DNA from 2 places in the Variovorax sp. ISS6 genome. Region 2 is predicted to be linked to the other one. Evidence: predicted binding sites of a transcription regulator. Region 2 holds the regulator's gene; the other holds the start of a gene.

Region 1 (9,216 bases), 4.4 Mb from region 2:
CCATACGAGTCGTTGGCGGCATTGAAGCCGTAGTTGCCCTTGCCGGCCAGCACCGCGTTCACCACCACCGAGGCTTCGCCGCCGGCGTTGTTCACGATTTCGCGCAGGGGGGCTTCGATGGCCTTCAGCACCAGCTTGATGCCGGCGTCCTGGTCGGCGTTGTCGCCCTTGACCTTGTCGCCCACGGCTTGCTTGGCGCGCAGCAGGGCCACGCCACCACCGGCAACCACGCCTTCTTCCACTGCAGCGCGGGTGGCGTGCAGGGCGTCTTCGACGCGAGCCTTCTTTTCCTTCATTTCGACTTCGGTGGCGGCGCCGACCTTGATCACCGCAACGCCGCCGGCCAGCTTGGCCACGCGCTCTTGCAGCTTTTCACGGTCGTAGTCGCTCGTGGCTTCCTCGATCTGCACGCGCACTTGCTTCACGCGGGCTTCGATGTCGGCAGCAGCGCCGGCGCCGTCGATGATGATGGTGTTTTCCTTGCCCACTTCGATGCGCTTGGCCTGGCCCAGGTCGGCCAGCGTCACCTTCTCGAGGGTCAGGCCGACTTCTTCGGCGATGACCTTGCCGCCCGTCAGGATGGCGATGTCTTCGAGCATGGCCTTGCGGCGGTCGCCGAAGCCAGGCGCCTTGACGGCCACGACCTTCAGGATGCCGCGGATCGTGTTCACGACCAGCGTCGCCAGGGCTTCGCCCTCGACTTCTTCGGCAATGATCAGCAGCGGACGACCGGCCTTGGCGACTTGTTCCAGCGTGGGGAGCAGGTCACGGATGTTGCTGATCTTCTTGTCGAACAGCAGCACGAAGGGGTTGTCGAGCAGCGCCGATTGCTTCTCGGGGTTGTTGATGAAGTAGGGCGACAGGTAGCCGCGGTCGAATTGCATGCCTTCGACGACGTCCAGTTCGCTGTCCAGCGACTTGCCGTCTTCGACGGTGATCACGCCTTCCTTGCCGACCTTGTCCATCGCGTCGGCGATGAGCTTGCCGATGGTTTCGTCGCTGTTGGCCGAGATCGAGCCGACTTGAGCGATTTCCTTCGACGTGGTGGTGGGCTTCGAAGCCTTCTTCAGCTCTTCGACCAGGGCCGTCACGGCCTTGTCGATGCCGCGCTTCAGGTCCATCGGGTTGATGCCGGCGGCCACGTACTTGAAGCCTTCGCGAACGATGGCTTGTGCCAGCACGGTCGCGGTGGTGGTGCCGTCACCGGCGTTGTCCGAAGTCTTGGAAGCCACTTCCTTCACGAGCTGGGCGCCCATGTTCTGCAGCTTGTCCTTGAGTTCGATTTCCTTGGCGACCGACACACCGTCCTTGGTCACGGTGGGGGCGCCGAACGAGCGCTCGAGCACCACGTTGCGGCCCTTGGGGCCCAGGGTGACCTTGACCGCGTTGGCCAGGATGTTCACACCCTCGACCATGCGTGCGCGGGCTTCACCGCCGAAGACTACGTCTTTTGCTGCCATGTTCTATTACTCCGAATGGGGATCTGTTGAATTACTTCTCGACGACCGCGAACAGGTCGTCTTCCTTCATGACCAGCAGTTCGTCGCCGCCGACCTTGACGGTCTGGCCGCTGTACTTGCCGAACAGGACGCGGTCGCCGACCTTGACGGTCAGTGCGGCCAGTTCGCCCTTGTCGTTGCGCTTGCCCGGGCCCACGGCCAGGACTTCACCCTGATCGGGCTTTTCGGCGGCGGCGTCGGGAATGACGATGCCCGAGGCAGTCTTGGTTTCGCTGTCAACACGCTTGACGATCACGCGATCGGCCAAAGGACGAAGTTTCATTGCATCTCCTGGATAAGAAACTGGGTGGTGGTTTTTTGGGCGCCCATCCCGCAGGACCGGTTGCCCGTCGACTGGAGGCGAGGCTTGTTAGCACTCAACCACAGCGAGTGCTAATCATAAGGGCAATCGCCGGGGTTTCAAGCGCCGGAGCGGGCCGAGCCGGAAGTCGGTTGCCACGATTCAATATTTCAACGATGATTGAAATATGGAAGAAGAAGTCGTCATCCGTTCCCTCATGGCACTCGCCCAGAGCGTGCGCCTGCGCGTGTTTCGCGCCCTGGTCGTGGCCGGCCCGCAGGGCATGACGCCTGGCGCGCTGACCGAAACGCTGGGCGTTCCGGCCACGGGCCTGTCGTTCCATCTCAAGGAGCTGGGCCGCGCGGGCCTGGTGTCGCAGGAGCGGCAGGGGCGCCACTTGATCTACCGCGCCTCGTTCGACCAGATGAACGGGCTGCTGGCCTATCTGAGCGAGAACTGCTGCCAGGGACAGCCCTGCGAAGTCGATGCGCAAGGCGCGTCCTGCGACTGCTGACGGTCGGCGCCGCATCGTTTCCTCGCCCCATGCTCACCGCCGTTCTCATCTTTCTCGCGACCCTGGTGCTCGTCATCTGGCAGCCGCGCGGCCTCGGCATCGGATGGAGCGCCGCGCTGGGCGCGCTGGTGGCCCTGGCGCTCGGCGTGGTGCATCTGCCCGACGTCGTGCGGGTCTGGCAGATCGTCTGGAATGCCACCGGGACCTTCATCGCCGTGATCGTCATCAGCCTGCTGCTCGACGAGGCCGGCTTCTTCGAATGGGCCGCGCTGCACGTCGCGCGCTGGGGCGGCGGCAGCGGCGGCCGGCTGTTCGCCTTCATCGTGCTGCTCGGCGCGGCCGTCTCGGCGCTGTTCGCCAACGACGGCGCCGCGCTGATCCTCACGCCGATCGTGATGGCCATGCTGGTGGCGCTGGGCTTCACGCCGGCCACCACGCTGGCTTTCGTGATGGCGGCCGGCTTCATCGCCGACACCGCGAGCCTGCCGCTGATCGTCTCGAACCTCGTCAACATCGTTTCGGCCGACTTCTTCGGGATCGGTTTCAGCGCCTATGCGGCGGTGATGGTGCCGGTCAACCTCGTTGCGGTGGTCGCCAGCCTGCTGGCCTTGCTGCTCTACTTTCGTCGCGACATCCCCGCGCGCTACGACGCCAGCCGCCTCAAGCGCCCGGCCGATGCCATCCGCGACCCGGCCACCTTCCGCGCGGGCTGGGTGGTGCTGGTGCTGCTGCTCGTCGGTTTCTTCGGCCTCGAGCCATTGGGCGTGCCGGTCAGCGCCGTGGCGGCCGCTGGCGCGCTGCTGCTGCTGGCCGTGGCGGCCCGCGGCGAGGTCATCGCCACGCGCAAGGTGCTGCGCGGCGCGCCCTGGCAGATCGTCGTGTTCTCGCTGGGCATGTACCTGGTGGTCTACGGCCTGCGCAATGCCGGCCTGACCGAGCGGATCTCGACGCTGCTCGACGTGTTCGCGCAAGGCGGCATCTGGGGCGCGGCCCTGGGCACGGGCTTCCTGGCGGCCGCGCTGTCTTCCGTGATGAACAACATGCCGACGGTGCTGGTCGGCGCGCTCTCCATCGATGCCTCGGGCGCCACCGGCGTGGTGAAGGAGGCGATGGTCTACGCCAACGTCATCGGCTGCGACCTGGGCCCGAAGATCACGCCGATCGGCAGCCTCGCCACCCTGCTGTGGCTGCATGTGCTCGCGAAGAAGGGCACCACCATCGGCTGGGGCTGCTACTTCAAGGTGGGCGTCGTCATGACGGTGCCCGTGCTCGCGCTGACCCTCGCCGCGCTCGCACTGCGCCTGAGCTTCGGCTGATCTGCTTTCTCACCAGCGACATCCCTCCCTTCCATGAGCGACATCACGATCTATCACAACCCCGACTGCGGCACGTCGCGCAACGTGCTCGCGCTGATCCGCAACAGCGGCGAGGAGCCGACCGTCATCGAGTACCTCAAGCATCCGCCGAGCCGCGCAACGCTCGAGCAACTGGTCGCCGACATGGGCATCGGCGTGCGCGACCTGCTGCGCCAGAAGGGCACGCCCCACGACGAGCTCGGGCTGGCCGATGCAAAGTGGACCGATGCGGAGCTGATCGGTTTCATGCTCGCGCATCCGATCCTCATCAACCGCCCGATCGTCGTCACGCCGTTGGGCACGCGCCTGTGCCGGCCATCGGAGGCCGTGCTCGACCTGCTGCCGCACGCCCAGCGCGGCGCGTTCTCGAAGGAAGACGGCGAGCCCGTCATCGATGCGAAAGGCCAGCGTGTCGCCAAGCCCTGACCTGCCGAACCTGGATGCGGAGGCCTTCCGGCTGCCGGACCCACGACACCTGTGGCCCGCCGAGCGTTCGACGCATGCGCCGCGCATCCTGTTGCTCTACGGCTCGGTCCGCGAGCGCTCGTACAGCCGCCTGCTGACCGAAGAGGCCGAGCGGCTGCTGCGCGCGCTGGGCGCGCAGACCCGCGTCTTCGATCCGCGCGGCCTGCCGTTGCCCGACAGCGAACCCGAGGACCATCCGAAGGTGCAGGAACTGCGCGCGCTCGCGCAGTGGTCCGAAGGCATGGTCTGGTGCTCGCCGGAACGCCATGGCGCGATGACCGGCATCATGAAGGCGCAGCTCGACTGGATCCCGCTGTCGGTCGGCTCCGTGCGGCCGACGCAGGGCAAGACGCTGGCCGTGATGGAGGTGTCGGGCGGCTCGCAGTCCTTCAATGCGGTGAACCAGCTGCGCGTGCTCGGACGCTGGATGCGCATGATCACCATCCCGAACCAGTCCTCGGTGGCCAAGGCCTACCTCGAGTTCGACGAAGCCGGGCGCATGAAGCCCTCGCCGTACTACGAACGCGTGGTCGACGTCATGGAGGAGCTGGTCAAGTTCACGCTGCTGACGCGCGACTGCGCCGGCCATCTGGTCGATCGCTACAGCGAGCGGCGCGAGAGCGCCGAGGCCTTGTCGCGGCGCGTGAACCTGCGAAGCATCTAGCGCCGTGCCTTGCCGGGCGCGGTCCAGCCCGACGGCAGGGCCGGCGCGCCCGCGACCAGCGCATCCCAGAGATGGCGCGACGCGTTCGTGTGATGGCGTGTGCGCGAACGCACGAGGCAGGCCTTGCGCTGCAGTTCGACGCTGTCGATCGGCACCGCGTCGTGCACCGCCAGGCTCGATGCGGCCGCGGCGTTGAGGATCGCGACCATGCCGCTCTCGCGCGCGGCCGCCACCAGGTCTTCGAGTGCATCCGATTCGAGCCGGACCTGCGGCTTGAGGCCCTGCGAGGCGAAGGCCGCGTCGAGCTCGCGGCGCATCATGTATTCGCTCGGCAGCAGCGCGAGCCCGAAAGGCGCGAGCTGCGCCAGCGTGAGCCGCCGCGCGCGCCGCGGCAGGGCGCCGACGGCGACGGCCCGCTCGACGAAGCACTGCGCGATCTCGAGGTCGGCATGGGGATGCGGATCGAAGCTCACCGCGAACTCGAAGTCGCCGCGCAGCACGCCTTCCTCGAGCGCGTGCGCGGTGCGCCGCCGCAGCGCCACGGACAGCGCGGGCCAGCGCGCCTGCGCCGCGCGCATCACCGGCACCACCCAGCAGGCGCCGTAGGACTGCACGAGTCCCACGCGCACCAGGCCCGAGATGGTGTCGGCCCGCTCGGGCACCTCGCGCAAGGCCGACTGCAGTTCGAGCAGGCTGCCCGCGATGCGGCGTTCGAGTTCGTGCCCCGACAGCGTGGGGACCGCGCGGCCGCCGGTGCGGTCGAACAGTGGCACGCCGAGCACCTGCTCGAGCAGCGCGATCTGTTCCGACAACGCGGGCTGCGAGATCGAGCATTCGCGCGCCGCCTCGTTGAAGCTGGGCGCGCGCATCGCGGCGCTGAAGTAGCGCAGTTGCCGCAGCGAAACGAGCTCGAGGGGATCGCGTGCGCGCTGGGCGCGGCTGCTGGGGCGTGCGGTCATGGCTATCGGATTATCCGATGGGGCGTGCCGAAAAATGCGATTTGCCGCAGCCGGCGCATCCTCTGAAACTGCCTCCCAAGACGAGACATCAGGAAGCACCGATTCATGCAGCGACGAAATTTCCTCCAGGCCGGCGCGGCCCTTGCCATCCCCGGCCTTGCCGGCGCATCGCACGCACAGGCCTTTCCCTCCAAGCCGATCCGCATCGTCTGCCCGTATCCGGCCGGCGCCACCACCGACGCGATCTCGCGCCTGATGGCGCATGCGCTGCAGACGGAGAGCGGCGCCACGGTGCTCGTGGACAACCGCGGCGGCGCGGGTGGCAACATCGGCACCGAAGCCGTGGCGCGCGGCGAGGCCGACGGCCACACGCTGCTGCTCGCGGCGCTCGGCCCGATGGCTGCGAATGCCGCGCTCTATCCCAAGCTCAACTACGACCCGGCCAAGGACTTCGCGCCGCTGGCCTGGGCCGCATCGGTGCCGCTGGTGATGGTGGCGCATCCCTCGTTCCCCGCGCCGAACCTGCGCGCGGCGCTCGAGGTGCTGCGCAAGGCGCCGGGCCGCTACTCCTACGCCTCGGCGGGCAACGGCACGCCGCAGCACCTGGCGGCCGAACTCTTCAAGCGCGAGGCGCAGGTGTCGATCCTGCACGTGCCGTACCGCGGCTCGGCGCCGGCGCTCAATGATCTGATGGGCGGCACCGTGCAACTGCTGTTCGAGGCCACGCCGGCGGTGCTGCAGCACATCGTGTCGGGCCGGCTCAAGGCACTTGCCGTGACCAGCCCCGCGCGCATTCCCGCGTTGGCCGAGGTCCCGACGCTCAAGGAGAGCGGCGTCGATGCGCAGATCGGCGGCTGGTACGGCTTCGTCGCGCCCGCGGCCACGCCGAGCGAACGCCAGGCCTGGCTGGTCGAGCACATGGGCCGCGCGCTGGCGCAGAAGAACACGCGCGACAAGCTCGCGGAACTGGGATCGATCACGGTCGACAGCTCGCCGCAGGCCTTCGCGCGGATGATGGCCGGCGAGCGCATCCGCTGGCAGCAACTGATCCGCGAGGCCGGCATCAAGCTGGATTGAGGTCGCGCGCCATGCCCCACATCGTTGTCGAGGCGTCGCCTCCCCTGCTCGCGGCCATCGATTGGCCGCGGACCCTGCGGACGCTGCACCGCGCACTCGCGGACAGCGGATCGGCCGCGCTCGGCGATCTGAAGTCGCGCGTGCAACCCATCGTGGCCGAACTCTGCGGCGACGAGCCCGGCGCGCAGCAACTGATCGCCACGCTGGTGCTGACGAATCCGCGCGCGAGCGAGGTGAGCCAGCGGATGGCCGACACAACGTTCACGGTGCTGTCCCGCGCGGTCGAGGCGCTGTCGCCCGGCCAATGGGTGCAGTGCTGCGTGTTCCTGCGCGAGCACCCCAAGGCGAACTACTGGAAGCAGCAGTGGAACCCGCCCTCGAAACCCCACCATCCATGAAAGGGATCCTCCAGATGAACGCCAACCCCTCCATCGGCAGCCTCGAGCGCCGCAACATCCTGCGCGGCGGCGCGGGCACGGTGGCGGCCGCCGCGCTGTCCGGCCTCGCGGCGGGCGAAGCGCGGGCCCAGGCGCGACCGAAGGCCGCTACCGGCCGCCACTGGCCGAACGGTGCGCGGCTCGTGATCTCGGTGTCGATGCAGTTCGAGTCGGGCGCGCAGAGCGAGCACGACAACGGCTCGCCGTTTCCGCCGATGGATGCGAAGTACCCGGACCTGCCGGCGCGCACCTGGTTCGAATACGGCGTGCGCGAAGGCATCCCGCGGCTGCTCGACCTGTGGGACCGGCATGGCGTGAAGGTGACTTCGCACATGACCGGCCAGGCCGTGGAGCGCAACCCGCAGCTCGCGCGCGAGATCGTGCAGCGCGGCCACGAAGCCGCCGCGCATGGCCAGACCTGGACCCCGCACTGGGACATCTCGCCCGAGCAGGAGCGCGCCTCGTACCAGGCCAACATCGATGCGCTGCTCAAGGCCACCGGCACCCGTCCCGCGGGCTACAACGCGTTCTGGCTGCGCGGCACGACACGCACGCTCGGCATCCTGCAGGAACTGGGCTTCACGTACCACATCGACGACCTCTCGGCCGACGAGCCGATGACCACGCAGGTCAACGGCAAGCCCTTCGCGGTCGTGCCCTACACGCTGCGCATGAACGACATCGCGCGCTTCGGCGCGGAGGGTCCGCTCACGGCCGCGGCCTTCGGCCAGGAGCTCAAGGACGAGTTCGACCAGCTCTATGCCGAGGCGGCCGGACGCCGGCGGATGATGTCGATCTCCACCCACGACCGCATCGGCGGCACGCCCGCGCGCGTGAAGGCGCTGGGCGAGTTCCTGGCCTATGCGAACAAGCACCCGGGCGTGGCCTTCGAACGCAAGGACCGGATCGCGCAGTGGGCGCTGTCCATGCAGGGCGTGCCGAGCCGCACCTATTGAACGGGAGCCTCGGCTCAGGGACTGAAGAGGAGCAGCCCGAAGATCGCGAATAGCGCCAGGTGCATCCAGCCCTGGACCGCCGAGGTCTTCTGGCCGTTGAAGCTCAGCATGCCCAGCGCCACGGTGGCGATGTAGAGCACCGTCTCCGTGTTCGAGATGCCCATGATCACCTGCTTGCCGGTCACGAGGCCGATCACGAGCACGGCCGGCACCGTCAGTCCCACGGTGGAGACGAAGGCACCGAGGCACAGGTTGATGGCGCGCTGCATCTCGTTGTTCATCGCGGCCTTCACGGCCGTGATGGACTCGGGCGTGAACACGATGATGGCGATCAGGACACCGCCCAGGGCGGTGGGCGCGCCCGCCGCCGCGATGCCGTAGTCGGTGACCACCGCGAGATGGTGGGCGAGCAGCACGATCGGCAGGATCAGCGCGATCAGCAGGGCCGAGCGCAGCACGAGGAATTTCGTGTCCGTCCGCGCGGGCTGGGGCAGCAGGCCGACGGCATGGCGGGCCGGGTCGGCATCGTCGCCCGGCGCGGGCTCCATGTAGAGCTTGCGGTGGCTGCGCATCTGCAGGCCGAGGAAGACCGCATAGACCACGGCGGTGATGGCCGAGATGCCGATGGCCTGGACGCGTGTGAACTCACCCGCGCCGCTCAGGTACTTCGGCAGCACCAACGCGATGCTGGCGAGCAGCACCACCATCGACAGGTACGAGGCGGTGCCCTGCGCGTTGTAGCGCTGATGGCCGTTGCGGCCGTGGCCCGCGATCAGGCACAGGCCCATCACGAGGTTCATGATGATCATCATGACGGCGAAGATCGAGTCGCGGCCGATGGTGGGGAAGTCGCCCGGCCCCAGCAGCACGGAGGCGATCAGCACCACCTCGATCAGCACGATCGACAGCGTCAGGATCAGGGTGCCGTAGGGCTCGCCCAGCGCATGCGCGAGATGGTCGGCTTCCTTCACCACGCCGAAGGACGCGGC
Region 2 (9,216 bases):
CCGACCTGCTCGAGGTGGCCGGCAAGGCGCTCGATGCCCTGGTGTCGGCACGCCAGCGCGAAGGCGCGCGGCTGGCCAAGATGCTCGAGGCCCACCTGGGGCAACTGCGCGAGCTGGTCGCCCAGGCCGGACCGCTGGTGCCGCAGCTGGTCGAACAGCAGCGCACCCGTTTCCTCGAGCGCTGGCAGGAGGCCATGGGCCTGGGCGCCAACGGCGGAGGCACGCTGCCCGAAGCGGCGCAGGACCGCGCGCTGACCGAGGCGACCGCGTTCGCGATCCGCATCGACGTGGCCGAGGAGCTGACGCGGCTGAACTCGCATCTCGACGAGATCGAGCGGCTGCTCAAGAAGGGCGGCGAGATCGGCAAGCGGCTCGACTTCCTGATCCAGGAGCTGCATCGCGAGGCCAACACGCTGGGCTCCAAGTCGGCGGCGCTGGAACTCACGCGCATCGGCGTGGACATGAAGGTGCTGATCGAGCAGATGCGCGAGCAGGTCCAGAACATCGAGTGAGCGAGCGAGTGAAGGAAAGCATGGACTATCCCGGCAACATCTTCGTGGTTGCGGCACCGAGCGGGGCCGGCAAGTCGAGCCTCGTGAAGGCCCTGATGGAGCTCGACTCGGCGGTGCAGCCCTCCGTGTCGCACACGACGCGCTCGCCGCGCGGGCAGGAAAAGCACGGCCGCGAATACTTCTTCGCCTCGACCTCGGAGTTCGACGCCATGGTGGCCTCGGACGCCTTCGTCGAATGGGCCCACGTGCACGGGCAGCGCTACGGCACCTCCAAGAAGGCGATCGAGGAGCGCATCGCCCAGGGCGCCGACGTGATCCTCGAGATCGACTTCCAGGGCGCGCTGCAGATCCGCAAGGCCTTCGCGAACGCGGTGATGATCTTCATCCTGCCGCCGAGCTGGGAAGAGTTGCGCTCGCGGTTGGAACGCCGGGGCGAGGACAGCGCCGCGGTCATCGAACTGCGGCTGCAGAACGCCGCCGAAGAGATGGCGCAGGCCGGGAAATTCGATTTCGTTATAATCAACGAGTTATTTGAGCGCGCACTGTTCGATCTCAAGGCGATCGTCCACGCTCAGCGGCTCCGGTATTCCGCACAGCGACGCGCGCGTGCCGACACTTTCGCCGCCCTGAACATCCCCTGATTCCTCGCTCACCGACCGAAAGATTCCATCATGGCCCGCATCACCGTCGAAGACTGCCTGCAGCAGATCCCCAACCGCTTCCAGCTCGTGCTCGCCGCGACCTACCGCGCGCGCATGCTGAGCCAGGGCCATGCCCCGAAGATCGAAAGCAAGAACAAGCCGGCCGTGACCGCGCTGCGCGAGATCGCCGAAGGCAAGATCGGCCTGGAAATGCTCAAGAAGGTTCCCGGCTGATTGCTGACGCAGGCTTGCAACGGAAAAGCACCGCGACGCGGTGCTTTTTTTACGCCTGATCACGTCCACACAGCGGTCACGCTAAAGTGATAGCCATGAGCGCGGTCGCAAAATCTCAGTCCCATGCCCCTGCGGGCACGCCGAAGCCGAGCCCGGCGGCGCTGAATGCGGCCGCCGCCAGCTTCGCGGCCCTGACGGCCAGGCTCGACTACCTGAGCCCCGAAGACACCGAACTGGTCCGCCGCGCCTACCGTTTCGCCGACGAGGCCCACCTGGGCCAGCTGCGCAACAGCGGCGAGCCCTACATCACCCACCCGATCGCCGTGGCGGCGCAATGCGCCGAGTGGAAGCTCGACGCGCAGGCCCTGATGGCCGCCCTGCTGCACGATGCCATCGAGGACTGCGGCGTCACCAAGCCCGAACTGATCGAGCGCTTCGGCGCGCCGGTGGCCGAGCTGGTCGATGGCCTCACCAAGCTCGACAAGCTGCAGTTCAACACGCGCGAGGAAAACCAGGCCGAGTCCTTCCGCAAGATGCTGCTGGCGATGGCGCGCGACGTGCGCGTGATCCTGGTCAAGCTGGCCGACCGCACGCACAACATGCGCACGCTGGCCGACGCGCCGCGCGAAAAATGGGCCCGGATCTCGCGCGAAACGCTCGACATCTACGCACCCATCGCGCACCGGCTCGGCCTCAATCAGACGTACCGCGAGTTACAGGAACTGTCGTTCCGGCACCTCAAACCGTGGCGCTATGCAACGTTGGCCAAGGCCGTGGCCAAGGCGCGCGGTCGCCGGCGCGACCTGATCCAGAAGGTGCAGCGCGAGGTCGAGACCGCCTTCGCCGCCGCCAACATGACGCTGCGGATCGCGGGGCGCGAGAAGACGCTCTATTCGATCTACCGCAAGATGGAGGAAAAGCACCTGAGCTTCGCCCAGGTCACCGACATCTACGGCTTCCGGCTGATCGTGCCGAACGTGATCGCCTGCTACACCGGCCTGGGCATCCTGCACCAGATGTACAAGCCGCTGCCGGGCAAGTTCAAGGACCACATCGCGATCGCCAAGCTCAACGGCTACCAGTCGCTGCACACCACGCTGGTGGGCCCGGCGGGCGTCAGCGTCGAGTTCCAGCTGCGCACCGACGCCATGCACGTGGTGGCCGAGTCGGGCGTGGCGGCGCACTGGCTCTACAAGGCCGCGGACCCGAGCACGGCCAGCAACGACCGCCTGGGCACCAAGTGGCTGCAGTCGCTGCTCGACATCCAGGACGAGACGCGCGACGCCGCGGAGTTCTGGGACCACGTCAAGGTCGACCTGTTCCCCGACGCCGTCTACGTCTTCACGCCCAAGAGCCAGATCATGGCGCTGCCGCGCGGCGCGACCGTGGTCGACTTCGCCTACGCGATCCACAGCAACATCGGCGACCACACCTCGGCCGCGCGCATCAACGGCGACCAGGTGCCGCTGCGCACCGAGCTCAAGAACGGCGACGTGGTCGAGGTGATCACCGCGCCGGTCTCCACGCCCAATCCGGCCTGGCTCGGCTTCGTGCGGACCGGCCGTGCGCGCTCGAAGATCCGCCACTACCTCAAGACCCTGGCCCACGCCGAATCCGAAGGCCTGGGCGAGAAGCTGCTGGCGCAGGCCCTGCGCGCCGAAGGCCTGAGCAAGCTGCCCGAGGACGATGCGGAGCACCAGCCGCTGTGGGAAAAGCTGCTGCGCTTCACCGGCAACCGCACGCGCGCCGAGCTGCTGACCGACATCGGCCTGGGCAAGCGCATCGCGAGCATCGTGGCCAAGCGGCTGATGGCGCTCATGGCCGAGCTCGGCGAGCGCCCCGACGCGCTGCTGTTGAGCCGCGAGCGCTTCATCTCGCACGAAACCATCTCGCAAGGCGCGGTCACGCTCGACGGCAGCGAGAACTCGTCGGTGCGCTTCGCGCTGTGCTGCCGCCCGATCCCGGGCGACCCGATCGTGGGCTACCTCGGCCACGGCGAGGGCCTGGTGGTGCACACCGAGGCCTGCGGCGTGGGCCAGCGCCTGCGCCACAAGGACAGCGAACGCTTCTTCGCGGTCGAGTGGGCTGACGAACCGACACGCGCCTTCGAAACCGGCGTGATCATCACCGTACGCAACGACAAGGGCGTGCTGGCGCGCGTGGCCGCCACGCTGGCCGATGCCGAAGCCGACATCACCCACGTCGAGATGGCCGACGAGACGCCGCAGGATTCGACCGACCTGCGCTTCGTGATCGCGGTGCGCGATCGCTCGCACCTCGATGCGGTGCTGCGTTCGGTGCGCCGGACCACCTCGGTGCTGTCCGCCGCGCGCAGCGTTCCCGCGTCCTGATTCCGCGCCTGCGGCGCAGCCTCTATGCGGCGCCTGGCCCCGGCGCCGGATAGACGACCGACAGCAGCTCTACCTCGTGCGTGCCGCCCGGCGTCACGAGCTTGACCACGTCGCCCTCCCGCGCCTTCAGCAGCGCCCGCGCGATCGGCGAGATCCAGCTGACCTGCGACTGCGCGCTGTCGGCCTCGTCGATGCCGAGGATCGTCACGCTGCGCTCGTCGCCGTTCTCGTCCGCATAGCGCACCGTGGCGCCGAAGAAGACCTGGTCGCTGCCGTGGTGCACGGAGGGGTCGGTCACCTCGGCGATCTCGAGGCGCTTGGTGAGGAAGCGGATGCGGCGGTCGATCTCGCGCAGCCGCTTCTTGCCGTAGAGGTAGTCGCCGTTCTCCGAGCGGTCGCCGTTCTTGGCGGCCCAGTGCACGGCCTCGACCACCTTGGGCCGCTCCTCGTCCATCAGGTGCAGCAACTCGGTCCGCAGCCGCTCGTAGCCCGCCGGCGTGATGTAGTTCTTGCCGCCCGCGGGCAGCGGCGGCATGGCGCCGTCGGCGCCATCGTCGTCCGCGTCGGAATCCGTTTCCTTGGTGAATGCCTTGTTCAAGCGACGCCTTTCGGAGATCGAAAGAAAAGCGTGGCGTCCGCCGTGCACGGACGAGCCCCGCACCAAAAAGAAAAGGGTCAACTCGTTTCCGAGTTGACCCTTGAAGAGTGGTGCGGCTGGCAGGAATTGAACCCACGACCCCTTGGTTCGTAGCCAAGTACTCTATCCAACTGAGCTACAGCCGCACAGCTTGCGATCATAGCACGTATTTTTGGGACCTTTCCGATTCGTCGAAACAAATCTCAAAAATACGGGTGGTAGGCCGTGCTGGGCTTGAACCAGCGACCAACGGATTATGAGTCCGCTGCTCTAACCAACTGAGCTAACGGCCCACGTGGACCCGATTCTATTCGCGCCGAAAAGGCGCCCCGCTACTTGCGGTGGCTCAGCGCGTTGCTGACCAGCCTCGAGGTGATGTCGACGATCTGGATCATGCGCTCATAGGGCATGCGCGTCGGGCCGATCACGCCCAGCGTGCCCACGACCTGGCCGTCGACCTCGTAGTTGGCGCTGACGATGGACAGCTCCTCGACCGGCACCACCTGGCTCTCGCCGCCGATGAAGATGCGCACGCCCTCGGCCTTGCTCGACACGTCGAGCAGCCGCATCAGCTGCGCCTTCTGCTCGAAGAGCTCGAAGGCGCGCCGCAGCTGCCCCATGTCGCTCGAGAAATCGCTGACCGCGAGCAGGTTGCGCTCGCCCGAGATCACGACGTCGTCCTCCTGCGATTCGCTCAGCACGTCCGAGCTGACCTTCACGGCCGCCTGCATCAGCGCCGCGATCTCGCCGCGCAGCGTGTCGACCTCGGACTGCAGCCGGTCGCGCACCTGCTCGATCGTCAGGCCCGCGTAGTGGGCGTTGATGTAGTTCGCGGCCTCGACCAGCTGCGACTGCGAGTAATCGGCCTCGGGAAAGATCACGCGGTTCTGCACGTCGCCCTCGGGCGAGACGATGATCACCAGCAGCCGGCGGTCCGACAGGCGCAGGAACTCGATCTGCTTGAACACCGACGAACGCCGTGGCGCCATCACCACGCCGACGAACTGCGAGAGGTTCGACAGCAGGTGCGCGGCGTTGGCGATCACGCGCTGCGGCTGGTCGGGCGCGAGGCTCGGCGCGGCCAGGTGCTCGCGCTGCGCGGTGAGCATGGTGTCGACGAAAAGCCGGTAGCCGCGCGCCGTGGGCACGCGGCCGGCCGAGGTGTGCGGACTGGCGATCAGCCCGAGCGCCTCGAGGTCCGACATCACATTGCGGATGGTCGCGGGCGAGAGGTCCAGGCCCGAGGAACGCGAGAGCGTTCGCGAGCCGACCGGCTGGCCGTCGGCGATGTAGCGCTCGACGAGCGTCTTGAGCAGCAACTTGGCGCGGTCGTCCAGCATTGCAAGATTTTAGTGTTGTAATTTGTAGCCATGACTTCCCCCTTTCGTCACGTCGCGCTGATCGGCAAATACCAGGCTTCCGGTGCCCGGTGCGGCGAGCGCGACAGCGTGATGGAAGGCATCGCGAGCTTCCTCGAATCTCAAGGCTGCAAGGTCTACGTCGAGCAACCGCGCGGCGACGACGAACCGGCCCAGGCGCTGCCCACCGGCGACCGCTACGAAGCCCTCACGGTCGAGCAGATCGGCCAGCAGTGCGACCTCGGCCTGGTGGTCGGCGGCGACGGCACCATGCTCGGCATCGGCCGGCAGCTCGCGGCTTTCGGCATCCCGCTGATCGGCATCAACCGGGGCCGGCTCGGCTTCATCACCGACATCCCGCTCGACAACTACCAGGCCACGCTGATCCCGATGCTGGCCGGCGAATACGAGGAAGACCACCGCAGCCTGATGCACGCGCAGGTGATGCGCGACGGCGCCGTGGTGTTCGACGCGCTCGCGATGAACGACGTGGTGGTCAACCGCGGCGCGACCTCGGGCATGGTCGAGCTGCGGGTGTCGGTGGGCAAGCATTTCGTGGCCAACCAGCGCGCCGACGGCCTGATCATCGCGTCGCCCACGGGCTCGACGGCCTATGCGCTGTCGGCCGGCGGGCCGCTGCTGCATCCGGCGGTGCCGGGCTGGGTGCTGGTGCCGATCGCGCCGCACACGCTGTCGAACCGCCCGGTGCTGCTGCCCGATGCCGACGAGATCGTGATCGAGCTCGTGGGCGGGCGCGACGCCAGCGCGAATTTCGACATGCAATCGCTGGCCTCGCTCGCGATCGGCGACCGCGTGGTGGTGCGCCGCTCCGATTTCCGGGTGCGTTTCCTGCATCCGCGCGGCTGGAGCTATTTCGACACGCTGCGCAAGAAACTGCATTGGAACGAAGGAGGTTCCTGAGATGGCGCTCAGACGCATCGCACTGCGCGATTTCGTGATCGTGCGATCCCTGGAGATCGACCTGTCCGACGGCTTCACGGTGCTGACCGGCGAAACCGGCGCGGGCAAATCCATCCTGATCGACGCGCTGCAGCTCGCGCTCGGCAACCGCGCCGATGCGGGCGCGGTGCGCGAAGGCGCCGAGCGGCTCGACGTGAGCGCGGAGTTCGACCACGACCCGACCTTCGTGGCCTGGCTCGACGAAGGCGGCTTCGAGGCGGGCGATGCCCTGCTGCTGCGCCGCACCGTCGACCTGCAGGGCCGCAGCCGCGGCTGGATCAACGGCAGCCCCGCCACCGCGACGCAACTGCGCGACATCGGCGACCGGCTGCTCGACATCCATGGCCAGCATGCCTGGCAAAGCCTCACGCGGCCCGACGCGGTGCGCGGCCTGCTCGATGCCTACGCGGGCGTGCGCACCGATGCGCTCGACGCCGCCTGGCACGGCTGGCGCCAGGCGCTGTCCGCGCTCGAGCAGGCGCGCGGCACGCAGGATTCGCTGCAGCGCGAGCGCGAGCGGCTGCAGTGGCAGATCTCGGAGGTCGCGAAGCTCGCGCCCGGCGCCGACGAATGGGAAGAACTGTCGGGCAGCCACACGCGCATCTCGAACGCGCAGGCGCTGATCGACGCCGCCCAGGGCGCCAGCCACGCGCTCGAGGACGAGGACAACGGCGCGCTGGCCGCGCTGTCGCGCGCGGTCACGCTGCTGCAGAACTGCGAACACATCGAGCCCGAATTCCGCGCGCTCGGCGAAGTGCTGTCCTCGAGCATCGCGCAGGCCGCCGATGCCGCGCACTCGCTGCACGGCTACCTGCGCGACGCCGACACCGACCCGCAGCGGCTGGCCGAGCTCGACGAACGCATGAGCCTGTGGATGTCGCTGGCGCGCCGCTACAAGCGCCCGCCGGTCGAACTGCCGGCGCTGCTGGCCGGCTGGCAGGCCGAGCTGCAGGCCCTCGACGCACAGAGCGACCTCGAGGGCCTGGAACGCGCCGAGCAGGCCGCGCAGCAGGCCTACCTGAAGGAAGCCCGCGCGCTCGGCAAGCTGCGCAAGCAGGCCGCGCCCAGGCTGGCCCAGGCGGTCACGCAGGCGATGCAGGGCCTGGGCATGCAGGGCGGCCGCTTCGAGGTCGATCTGCAGCCGCTGGCCCAGCCGGGCAAGGCCGGTCTCGAGGAGATCGCCTTCCTGGTCGCCGGCCACACCGGCAGCACGCCGCGGCCGATCGGCAAGGTGGCCTCGGGCGGCGAACTCTCGCGCATCGCGCTCGCGATCGCGGTCACCACCAGCCAGCTCGGCACCGCGCAGACGCTGATCTTCGACGAGGTCGATTCGGGCGTCGGCGGCGCGGTCGCCGAGACCGTGGGCCGGCTCATGAAGCAGCTGGGCCGCGACCGCCAGGTGCTCGCGGTCACGCACCTGCCCCAGGTGGCGGCCTGCGCCGACCACCACCTCGTGGTCGCCAAGCGGCAGACCGCGGGAACCGCCGGCAAGGACGGCCCGCGCACCGAGAGCGGCGTGTCGCTGCTCGACGGCGACAACCGCGCGAACGAGATCGCCCGCATGCTGGGCGGCGAGAAGGTCTCGCAGACCTCGCTCGCCCACGCGCGCGAGATGCTGGGCCACAAGACGCCGGCGGCCACCTCATGAAGGCGGCGCGCCACGACCACGGGGCTGCGCGATGAGCCTCGACCTGGTGCTCATCACCGGCATGTCGGGCTCCGGCAAGTCGGTTGCGCTGCATGCGCTCGAGGACGCGGGCTACTACTGCGTCGACAACCTGCCGCCCGAACTGCTCACGCCCTTCATCGCGCTGCAGCATGCGCAGAACGCGCAGCGCGTGGCGATCGCGATGGACGTGCGCAGCGGCGTCTCGCTGCCGATCGTGCCGCAGCAGCTCGAGGCGCTGCGCAACGACGGCGTGTCGCTGCGCTCGCTGTTCCTCGACGCGACCACCGACGCGCTGCTGCGCCGCTATTCGGAAACCCGGCGCCGCCATCCGCTGTCGAGCCAGGAAGGCCGCACCGACGTGCCCGACCAGCAGCGCGTGCTGGTGCAGGCCATCGAGCTCGAGCGCGAACTGCTGGCCGACCTGCGCGAAGGCGCCGACGTGATCGACACCAGCCTGATCCGGCCGGCGCAACTGCAGAGCTACGTCAAGTCGCTGATCTCGGCGCCGCAGAGCCGCCTGACGCTGGTGTTCGAGTCCTTCGCGTTCAAGCGCGGCGTGCCGCTCGACGCCGACTTCGTGTTCGACGTGCGCATGCTGCCCAACCCGCACTACGTGCCCACGCTGCGGCCGCTGACGGGCCGCGACGCGCCGGTGGCCGACTGGCTGCGCGAGCACGACGACGTGGCGCGCATGTACGAGGACATCGAGCAGTTCCTCACGCGCTGGCTCGATGCGCTCGCGCGCGACCACCGCAGCTACGTGACGGTGGCGATCGGCTGCACCGGCGGCCAGCACCGCTCGGTGTTCCTGGTCGAGCAGTTGGCGCGCAGCTTCGGCGCGCGCTGGGGCGCGC

What was found. The regulator HrcA, encoded in region 2, represses chaperone genes, less so after heat shock. The targets are predictions, from matches to a motif close to TTAGCACTCNNNNNNNNNGAGTGCTAA.
Region 1: a site for HrcA is predicted at 1,870-1,896, ahead of AC1HIL_RS10475 (co-chaperone GroES). Genes of this name have one in related genera too.

The regions. Positions count from the first base shown of each region.
Region 1 is NZ_JAWRZC010000001.1:2,293,821-2,303,036, forward strand. Features, by position in the region: gene groL (chaperonin GroEL) at 1-1,460, opposite strand, end outside; gene AC1HIL_RS10475 (co-chaperone GroES) at 1,492-1,782, opposite strand; gene AC1HIL_RS10480 (ArsR/SmtB family transcription factor) at 1,988-2,314, shown strand; gene AC1HIL_RS10485 (arsenic transporter) at 2,344-3,630, shown strand; gene arsC (arsenate reductase (glutaredoxin)) at 3,664-4,095, shown strand; gene arsH (arsenical resistance protein ArsH) at 4,064-4,798, shown strand; gene AC1HIL_RS10500 (LysR family transcriptional regulator) at 4,795-5,757, opposite strand; gene AC1HIL_RS10505 (Bug family tripartite tricarboxylate transporter substrate binding protein) at 5,863-6,834, shown strand; gene AC1HIL_RS10510 (5-carboxymethyl-2-hydroxymuconate Delta-isomerase) at 6,846-7,232, shown strand; gene AC1HIL_RS10515 (polysaccharide deacetylase family protein) at 7,238-8,227, shown strand; gene AC1HIL_RS10520 (calcium:cation antiporter) at 8,242-9,216, opposite strand, start outside.
Region 2 is NZ_JAWRZC010000001.1:6,671,957-6,681,172, forward strand. Features, by position in the region: gene AC1HIL_RS30795 (YicC/YloC family endoribonuclease) at 1-512, shown strand, start outside; gene gmk (guanylate kinase) at 533-1,153, shown strand; gene rpoZ (DNA-directed RNA polymerase subunit omega) at 1,184-1,387, shown strand; gene AC1HIL_RS30810 (RelA/SpoT family protein) at 1,483-3,738, shown strand; gene greB (transcription elongation factor GreB) at 3,761-4,336, opposite strand; tRNA gene AC1HIL_RS30820 (tRNA-Arg) at 4,445-4,521, opposite strand; tRNA gene AC1HIL_RS30825 (tRNA-Ile) at 4,592-4,668, opposite strand; gene hrcA (heat-inducible transcriptional repressor HrcA) at 4,708-5,715, opposite strand; gene AC1HIL_RS30835 (NAD kinase) at 5,746-6,654, shown strand; gene recN (DNA repair protein RecN) at 6,656-8,341, shown strand; gene rapZ (RNase adapter RapZ) at 8,373-9,216, shown strand, end outside.